DNA from 2 places in the Paenibacillus sp. SAFN-117 genome. Region 1 is predicted to be linked to the other one. Evidence: riboswitches for the same ligand, from Rfam matches in the RefSeq annotation. Region 1 holds a riboswitch; the other holds the start of a gene.
The links. A riboswitch is a leader RNA that binds a small molecule or an ion and turns the genes downstream of it on or off. The one in region 1 is predicted to bind ZMP and ZTP.
Positions count from the first base shown of each region.

Region 2: it holds a riboswitch for ZMP and ZTP, as region 1 does, so the genes downstream of both, ACTHRH_RS03470 (bifunctional 5,10-methylenetetrahydrofolate dehydrogenase/5,10-methenyltetrahydrofolate cyclohydrolase) here and rpiB (ribose 5-phosphate isomerase B) in region 1, are expected to answer to the same signal.

Region 1 is NZ_JBQCLK010000006.1:46,534-50,170, reverse strand. It holds gene ACTHRH_RS05765 (TIGR01440 family protein) at 113-727, opposite strand; gene rpiB (ribose 5-phosphate isomerase B) at 833-1,291, opposite strand; ZMP/ZTP riboswitch at 1,408-1,488, opposite strand; gene ACTHRH_RS05755 (low molecular weight protein arginine phosphatase) at 1,606-2,190, opposite strand; gene ACTHRH_RS05750 (manganese efflux pump MntP) at 2,338-2,898, opposite strand; gene ACTHRH_RS05745 (L-threonylcarbamoyladenylate synthase) at 3,345-3,637, opposite strand, start outside.
Region 2 is NZ_JBQCLK010000003.1:107,931-111,567, reverse strand. It holds gene ACTHRH_RS03475 (N,N-dimethylformamidase beta subunit family domain-containing protein) at 1-1,687, shown strand, start outside; ZMP/ZTP riboswitch at 1,804-1,883, shown strand; gene ACTHRH_RS03470 (bifunctional 5,10-methylenetetrahydrofolate dehydrogenase/5,10-methenyltetrahydrofolate cyclohydrolase) at 1,942-2,826, shown strand; gene ACTHRH_RS03465 (cyclodeaminase/cyclohydrolase family protein) at 2,829-3,458, shown strand; gene ACTHRH_RS03460 (extracellular solute-binding protein) at 3,577-3,637, opposite strand, start outside.

The DNA of each region.
Region 1 (3,637 bases):
TTAAAACCGGGTTATTCGTCTTCGAAGAAGATCCGTTAGGTGCTTTTTTTAAATTTTAAGGAAACCCTGCAGCCTCTAAGAGCCGTCAATGCCCTATAGCGTTTCGCCGATTCTAGAGGCAGGCTCCTTCATTCGAAGGTTCCTGCTTCGTGTAGACCGCCCTGGCCCCGCCAATCAGCTTGGGACGGGTATAGGCCATAACAACATGGGCCTGACCTACGGAACGTATGGAAGGGCGTACGGGAACCGCCACCTTGCGCAGATGCATGCCGATTAATGTATCGCCGATATCTATTCCCGCATGGGCTTGAACGGTCTCGACCACAACCGGCTCGTTCAAGTGGTTATAGGCGTAGGCAGCCATAGAACCGCCGGCCTTGGGGACAGGAATAACGGATACCGGCTCCAGCGAAGGGTACGAAGCCAGCGCCTCCTTCTCGAGGACGAGAGCCCGGTTCAGATGCTCGCAGCATTGAAAAACCGGATAAAACCGCACCTTCTCGCGGGCTTTCATCACGCCTTCAAAAATACGTTCAGCTACACCCATAGCACCTGCGGAGCCTATTCGCCGCCCCATAACCTCGCTGGTACTCGTCCCGACAACGACCAACTGCCCATCTTGAATATGGCCGGCTTCGAGAAGTTCTCTCAGAATGAGGTTTACATCTTCTGTAATTTTCAGAAGGGATTCGTTCACTGGATAGTCGTCGGATCTGGAATCGGCCATTCCGGCCCGCCTCCTTCCACCCTGTAATTAATAAAATGATCCCACTTAATTCAGAATACCGGCATTCAGTACTCAACACGGACTGTTTCAGGCGAACCTTATCCGTTAGGGGTGAATGGAATATTTCTCTTCGATGGATTTCAATTTGCTTACCCGGCCTTCGTGACGGGAACCTTGAGAGAATTCCGTCTCCAGCCAAACCTTGACGATTTCCAGGGCAACCCCCGGCCCGACCACTCTTTCTCCTAAAGCCAGAACATTGGTATCATTGTGCTCTCTGGTCGCTTTGGCCGAGAACAGATCGGAAACGAGCGCACAGCGGATCCCCGGTACCTTGTTCGCGGCTATGGACATCCCGATCCCGGTGCCGCAGATGAGAATTCCTCTATCCGCCTGACCTGAAACTACCTGATCACAAACCTTGAGGGCATAATCCGGATAATCGACGGAGTCGGAACAATGGCATCCCAAATCCTCGACTTCATGTCCAAGGGCAATCACCTGCTGCTTGATATCCTCCTTCAGCCGTACCCCGGCATGATCCGCGCCAATCGCAATTTTCATCAACTTTTACCTCCCTTGTCGACCGATAACCGTTAGCCGATCACGGTTCAGTGTCCGTTAGTATACCCAAGCTGTTAAAATAGAAAAAAGAGCAGGCGGCGTGCGTGCACGACGTTGCTCTTTGCCCAGGCGACCGGCCGTATCCCCCGATGCTCCATTGTGGTTATTCCCACTTGTCGCCAGTTACATCGGGTTCTGATTAACGTTACCCCCATAATACCTTATAAGGCGGCAGGTTGTAAAGCTTCCTTTTGGCCTTTGTAAAGTCGTTTTTTATTACTACAAACAGTGATAATGAAAGGCACCTTTATAATTTATTGTTGTGATGATTTTAATTTATCGAGCAGTCTCCGCAGACAAAGCTCAATTTCATCCGCACAGCGCTTATAAACATCGAAGGAGCCTCCGAAAGGGTCCGAGATATCATAATCGGAGGAAGTCGCCGACCATTCCAGCCATGGCGGCATTTCCACCCCTGACAAGCTGGGGTTGAGCGCCTTCTGGATTTCCCATTCAGCCACCGCCCTTTCCTTCTCTGCCTCGGCGGCTGCTTCCTCTTCGTGGCGGACGTACTCTTTCAAGGTGAAGGTTTTATCCGCGGCTTCCGGATATTGTTGAATGAGCGATCTTTTGTGCCCCATGGTCATCGTCAGAATAAGCTCTGCCCAGTTCACATGCTCACCGGATACGGGAGAGGACAGAAGCATCTCCTGCATCCCTTTGGACTGAAGAATTTGACGGGAATGAGGGGAGATCGGACAGCCTTCCGAAGCGGCCGTTCCGGCTGAACGAATGTCCAGAGGAAGGCCCGCTTCTTCCGCCATAAGCCGCAGCATACCTTCAGCCAGCGGACTGCGGCAAGTATTACCTGTACAGACAAATAAAATGCGGTTAACCATTCGTTCACACCTCCTTATTAAGGATTGCCCGCTTCTTTCCCTTTCATCCGGGCTCATTTAACGATAAGCCTGCCTGTTCTTCCTGCAACAAAACCTAGTATGGCAAATCGTATGACTATTGTACCTCATCCGCCAAGAAGCGAACAATCAGAGAATGAACTGAACTCCGAACATTAGCAGGATGGCGCCTCCTATTGCCTCGCCGTAATTGCCCGCCCAATAGCCCATCCTTCTTCCGAGCCATAGACCGATAACGGACATTGTCCCGCCAAAAAAACCGAATAGGAGAACCGTCAGTAAAACATCGGAGTCGAACATCCCCATAGAGACTCCTACTGAAAAGCTGTCTACACTAACCATCAGGGCGAATAGCAGAAGTCCCCAGGCATTCCGGAAATCGAGGGTATGTACGGATTCTCCCCGCAAGGAACTATAGATCATATGCCCCCCGAGCAAAATGAGAAGCCCTCCTCCGGCCAATGTGGCTACCTCACCCAACAGATAGCCGACGTAATGGCCTGCCAGCATTCCCATAAGAGGCATCAATATATGGAATAGTCCGATCACGAAGCTCACTTTCAGAATACTTAGCAGCCGAATTCCCCTGAAGCCTATGCCTATCCCCAAAGAAAAAGCGTCCATTCCCAAAGCGAACGCCATCAACAGCAGTGTCGCAACGTGCCCCCAATCGAGCGTACCCAGAATCATGCGGCCTTCCCCCTGTCCACTCTTCTTCTTTCCAAACATATGCGGACAAGGGGGTAAACATACTATAAGTCTGTCCCAAGCCTTATATTAAATTTAGGTTTATCGTCTACGAGGGCTAAGTCGGGAATGGCTTCATCCAAGTAACGTAGTGTATTCCTTCGTAATCGCGATACTGGGAGAAGGAATCGCTTAATTTGTTGGCTTTTAGCACCTTTTAACAACGCACGCCTCTCCCGGCGCATTCTGAGGCGCTGATTGTATTCGGGAGGAAATGGTGATAAAAAGACATGCAAATGTGCATGTCTTTTTTACGAAAATATGTAAATCCCGGGAAAGACGAGCAAAACTGCAGGTCATTCGCGCATTTTAACTAATATCTCCTCAAAGACTGCATTTCTGTTGGTCCTTGCTGCGTTCTCACCGAAACCGGGTAAGGCAGCGGAGGCCTAAACGAGCTTAATCCGATGACCGGCCGCCTTCAGAAGACGGTTCATTACCGCCAGTCCGATCCCTTCTTCCTCTAAGGCTTCCGCATAAATAACGGTGACGTTCTGTTCATCGAACGATCTTAACGCTCCATACAAATTTCTGGCGACGGTTTCGGGGCTCTGCAGACTCCCCGCGGCCACTACCACATCCGCTTCGGAGCCGTATTGTTCGCAATGCTCTTCGAACGTAAGGACCCCGGTCCTCTCTCCTTCCGCAGAGGCCTTGCGCAATTGTTCGCGTATCCATGCGG
Region 2 (3,637 bases), on a different contig from region 1:
GATTGATCATCAGGATCAATGGATGCCCGAACGGGATAGGCAGTTTATTAAACGAAAAGCAGCATTGGATTTCTCAAATTTGTTAACGGGTGCAGTCGTGCTGGCCGCTCAATATCAGGAGGGCAGGAGACAGCATTATTATAACGGCAAGCTGGAAAACCCGCGTTTTTTTCGTACTGCTCTGGATGATGAACAGCTCGAAAAGCTGTATTCAGCATCGGAACTTTCGGCAAGTATGAGAGCAGAATGTGCGGCATGCTATGATTTCAGTCAATTTATTTCGTCCAGCCGCCTAATCGACTGTTCGGGCGGACAAAATGACGGCCGGTTATATCAAGCGCCGGCACGAGCGGTGACAAGTCATAATTGGACAGGTGAATATGCGAGCTTTAAAGAGGCTCCCGACCAGTATGCCGCTGTTCATTTTCATGACGACGATTTATGCGATGCGGGCTGGGATGCCGATTTTGTCTGGAAAGTGCCGGACGAACTGCGGAGCGGAGTCTACGCTTTTCGTTTGGAGACGGAAGCCAGCGTCGATTATGTGCCATTGTTTGTACGTCCGGGCAGACAGACTGCCAAAGCAGAGGTCGTCTATTTGGCCCCAACTAATACGTATCTGGCTTATGCGAACGAACGACTGTATGAGCAGGCTCAAGCTTATATGGGAGACGATTATGTGCTTCCGGAGCAGGACCGGTTTCTGTCCGAGCATCCGGAGTTGGGCAAATCGATCTATGACTTGCATAATGACGGCAGTGGTGTACAGTACAGCTCCCGCTTGCGTCCGATTTTGAATATACGGCCTCATTACCGCAATTGGCGTGCAGTAAGGCATTTTTCAGCGGATTTATATATAACCGGTTGGCTGGAAAGGCGGAAGCAGCCTTATGATGTCATTACGGATGAAGATTTGCATCGGGAAGGGCAGGAGCTTCTGGCATCTTATAAAGTGATTATTACGGGCAGCCACCCCGAATATTGGACGCGTCCGATGCTTATTGCGCTAAAGCAATATTTGGCTGCCGGCGGTCGGCTGATGTATTTGGGCGGGAACGGGTTTTATTGGGTAACCAGTCTGGATGCAGACCGTTCTTACTTGCTTGAAGTACGGCGTGGCAATGCCGGTACAAGATCGTCTGATACACCGCCGGGGCAAATCTATCATAGTACAACCGGCGAGCCCGGGGGCTTATGGCGGCATTACGGTTTTGTGCCGCAGAGCATCGTCGGAGTTGGTTTTTCTGCGCTGGGCGGTATTAACGGCTGCGGATACAAGCGGCTTCCGGACAGTCATGATCCGGCGGCGGCGTTTATATTCGAAGGGATCGGGGAGGATGAAATCATCGGCGATTTCGGTCTCGTTATGGGCGGAGCGGTAGGGGATGAAATTGACCGCTTCGACCATGAATTAGGTACGCCCAAACATGCGCTGCGATTGGCGACCTCGACCGGTCTGGACGATTACTATCAAGTAGTCCATGAAGATTTGCTGTTCACAGCGCCGGGGCAAGGGGGGCTTGAAAGCCCGCTCGTGCGTGCCGATATGACCTATTTTGATATTGCCGGCGGCGGTGCGGTTTTCTCCGTTGGTTCCATTAACTGGGCGGGCAGTATAGCCTGGAATAATTACGATAATAATGTGGTCCGAATTAGTGATAACGTATTGCGCCGTTTCTTGTCATAATGGCCGTGGCACTCCTCCTGACAAGGCGTCTTGGTTCCGAAATGTTGGTGTGGGGCTGTTCTGAACAAAAAATTGCTTGTATTGCAGGAAATTTCAGAATATAATATTAGTTAATATTTGGTATGTGTAACTGGCGCACGTGGTGAACCACGAGGAAGCACATATGACGTTATAGCCGTTCGCCTGGGCAAAGTATTTGATCCCTAATCGGGGTCAAATACTTTTTTTTGTTAATGAAGGAGGAGCAGCAAGCTATGGGAATTTGGTTAACCGGGCAAGAGGCAGCGGATCGCATCCGAAAGGCAGTTGCTGAACAGGCAGGAAGAGTGAGGGAGCAGCGGGGGATAGAAGTAAAGCTGGCCGTTATTCTGGTGGAAGGGGACCCGGCTTCCCTGGCCTATGCGAAGGCTAAACAGCGGTGGGCTTCCCGGCTTGGTATAGCGTTCGAATGGATACGCCTCCCATCCGGAGTAACGGAACAAGAACTGATGGGAATCATTGATACGTTAAATAGGGACGATGGGGTTCACGGAATTCTGTTAGAGCTCCCTCTCCCACGGCACTTGTCCTCCAAAGCGATAATCGAGGCGATTTCGCCATGGAAGGACGTGGACGGATTGACCTCTTCCAACCGGCTGGCTAATCAAACCGGAGCCCCAGGACTATATCCGGCTACACCGTTATCCTGTGTCCGGCTTCTGGAAGATTACGGCTATGAGCTAAAGGGAAGACATGCTGTCGTGGTGGGGCGCGGGGAGACCGTAGGAATGCCGCTCCTTCATTTGCTGCTGCGGAAGAATGCCACCGTGACCGTGTGCCATTCGTATACTCCCGATCTGTCCGTCCCGCTTCGCCAGGCGGATTTTGTATTTGCCGCTGCGGGGCGTCAAGGATTAATAACGAAGTCTATGGTCCATCCCGATCTGGTCGCGATAGATGCGGGAATTAATGAAACAGACAGCGGGGAGTTGAAGGGGGACGTGGACTCCGGGGCGATTCTTCGCTTGCAGGCGTTATCGCCGGTTCCGGGAGGGGTAGGAACGCTGACAACGGCCATTCTATTTGAAAATGTTATAAAAGCCTTCGAACTGCAGCATGGTAAGAAGCAGCAGAATTTTATAAGAAAGGGGGGAGTATAGAAATGAGCTTGATGGATCAATCCGTTCGCTCCTTCGTCCAAGCGGCTTCATCCCGTACACCGACTCCGGGTGGAGGGAGCGTCGCGGCTCTGGTTGCTGCGCTGGGAGCGGCCATGGGCTCGATGGTTGCCCACTTTAGCCAGGGGCCTAAATTTGCCTCCCATTCGGAAGAAATGGAGCACATGATCATCCGGATGAAAGCGGATATCGATCAATTCGAAAGCCTTCTAGAGGAGGATGTTCACTCGTTCGAAACTTATATGTCCGCCGCCCGAATGTCAGGACAAACCGAGGAGCACAAGCAAGCCAAACAGGCTGCATTGGCCTCCGCCTCGGTACTGGCCACCGAGGTTCCTGTCAGGCTGATGCGAAGATGTCTGGCTTCCATGGAAACAATGGAAGGGATAGCCGGGAACGCGAACCGCAGGGTATTATCCGATCTTGGAATAGCCGTCTATCTTCTGGAGGCGGCTGCCCGCTCCGCATGGATTACAGTTGCCATCAACCTTCCCGGCCTGCAGGAGGAGAAGCTGAAGGAACAATACGGAAGGGAATGTGCACAAATCATCGGCCGGATCGAATCGATCCGGGCCGGCATGTTGTCCACCATCCATTCAAGGATAAACGAATGAGCTTTACATGGGAGAACGCAAATACCTCATATCGGAAGGATTAACGATAGAATCCCTCCTGTTTACCACTATTAGACTGCCTAGCCTAAAAAGCAGTCATCAAAAGTGCTTTGTTAGGCTAGGCGTTAACAACCGGCTGCTCGGAAAGCAGCTTCTCCAGATGTCGGCAGCAAGTATCC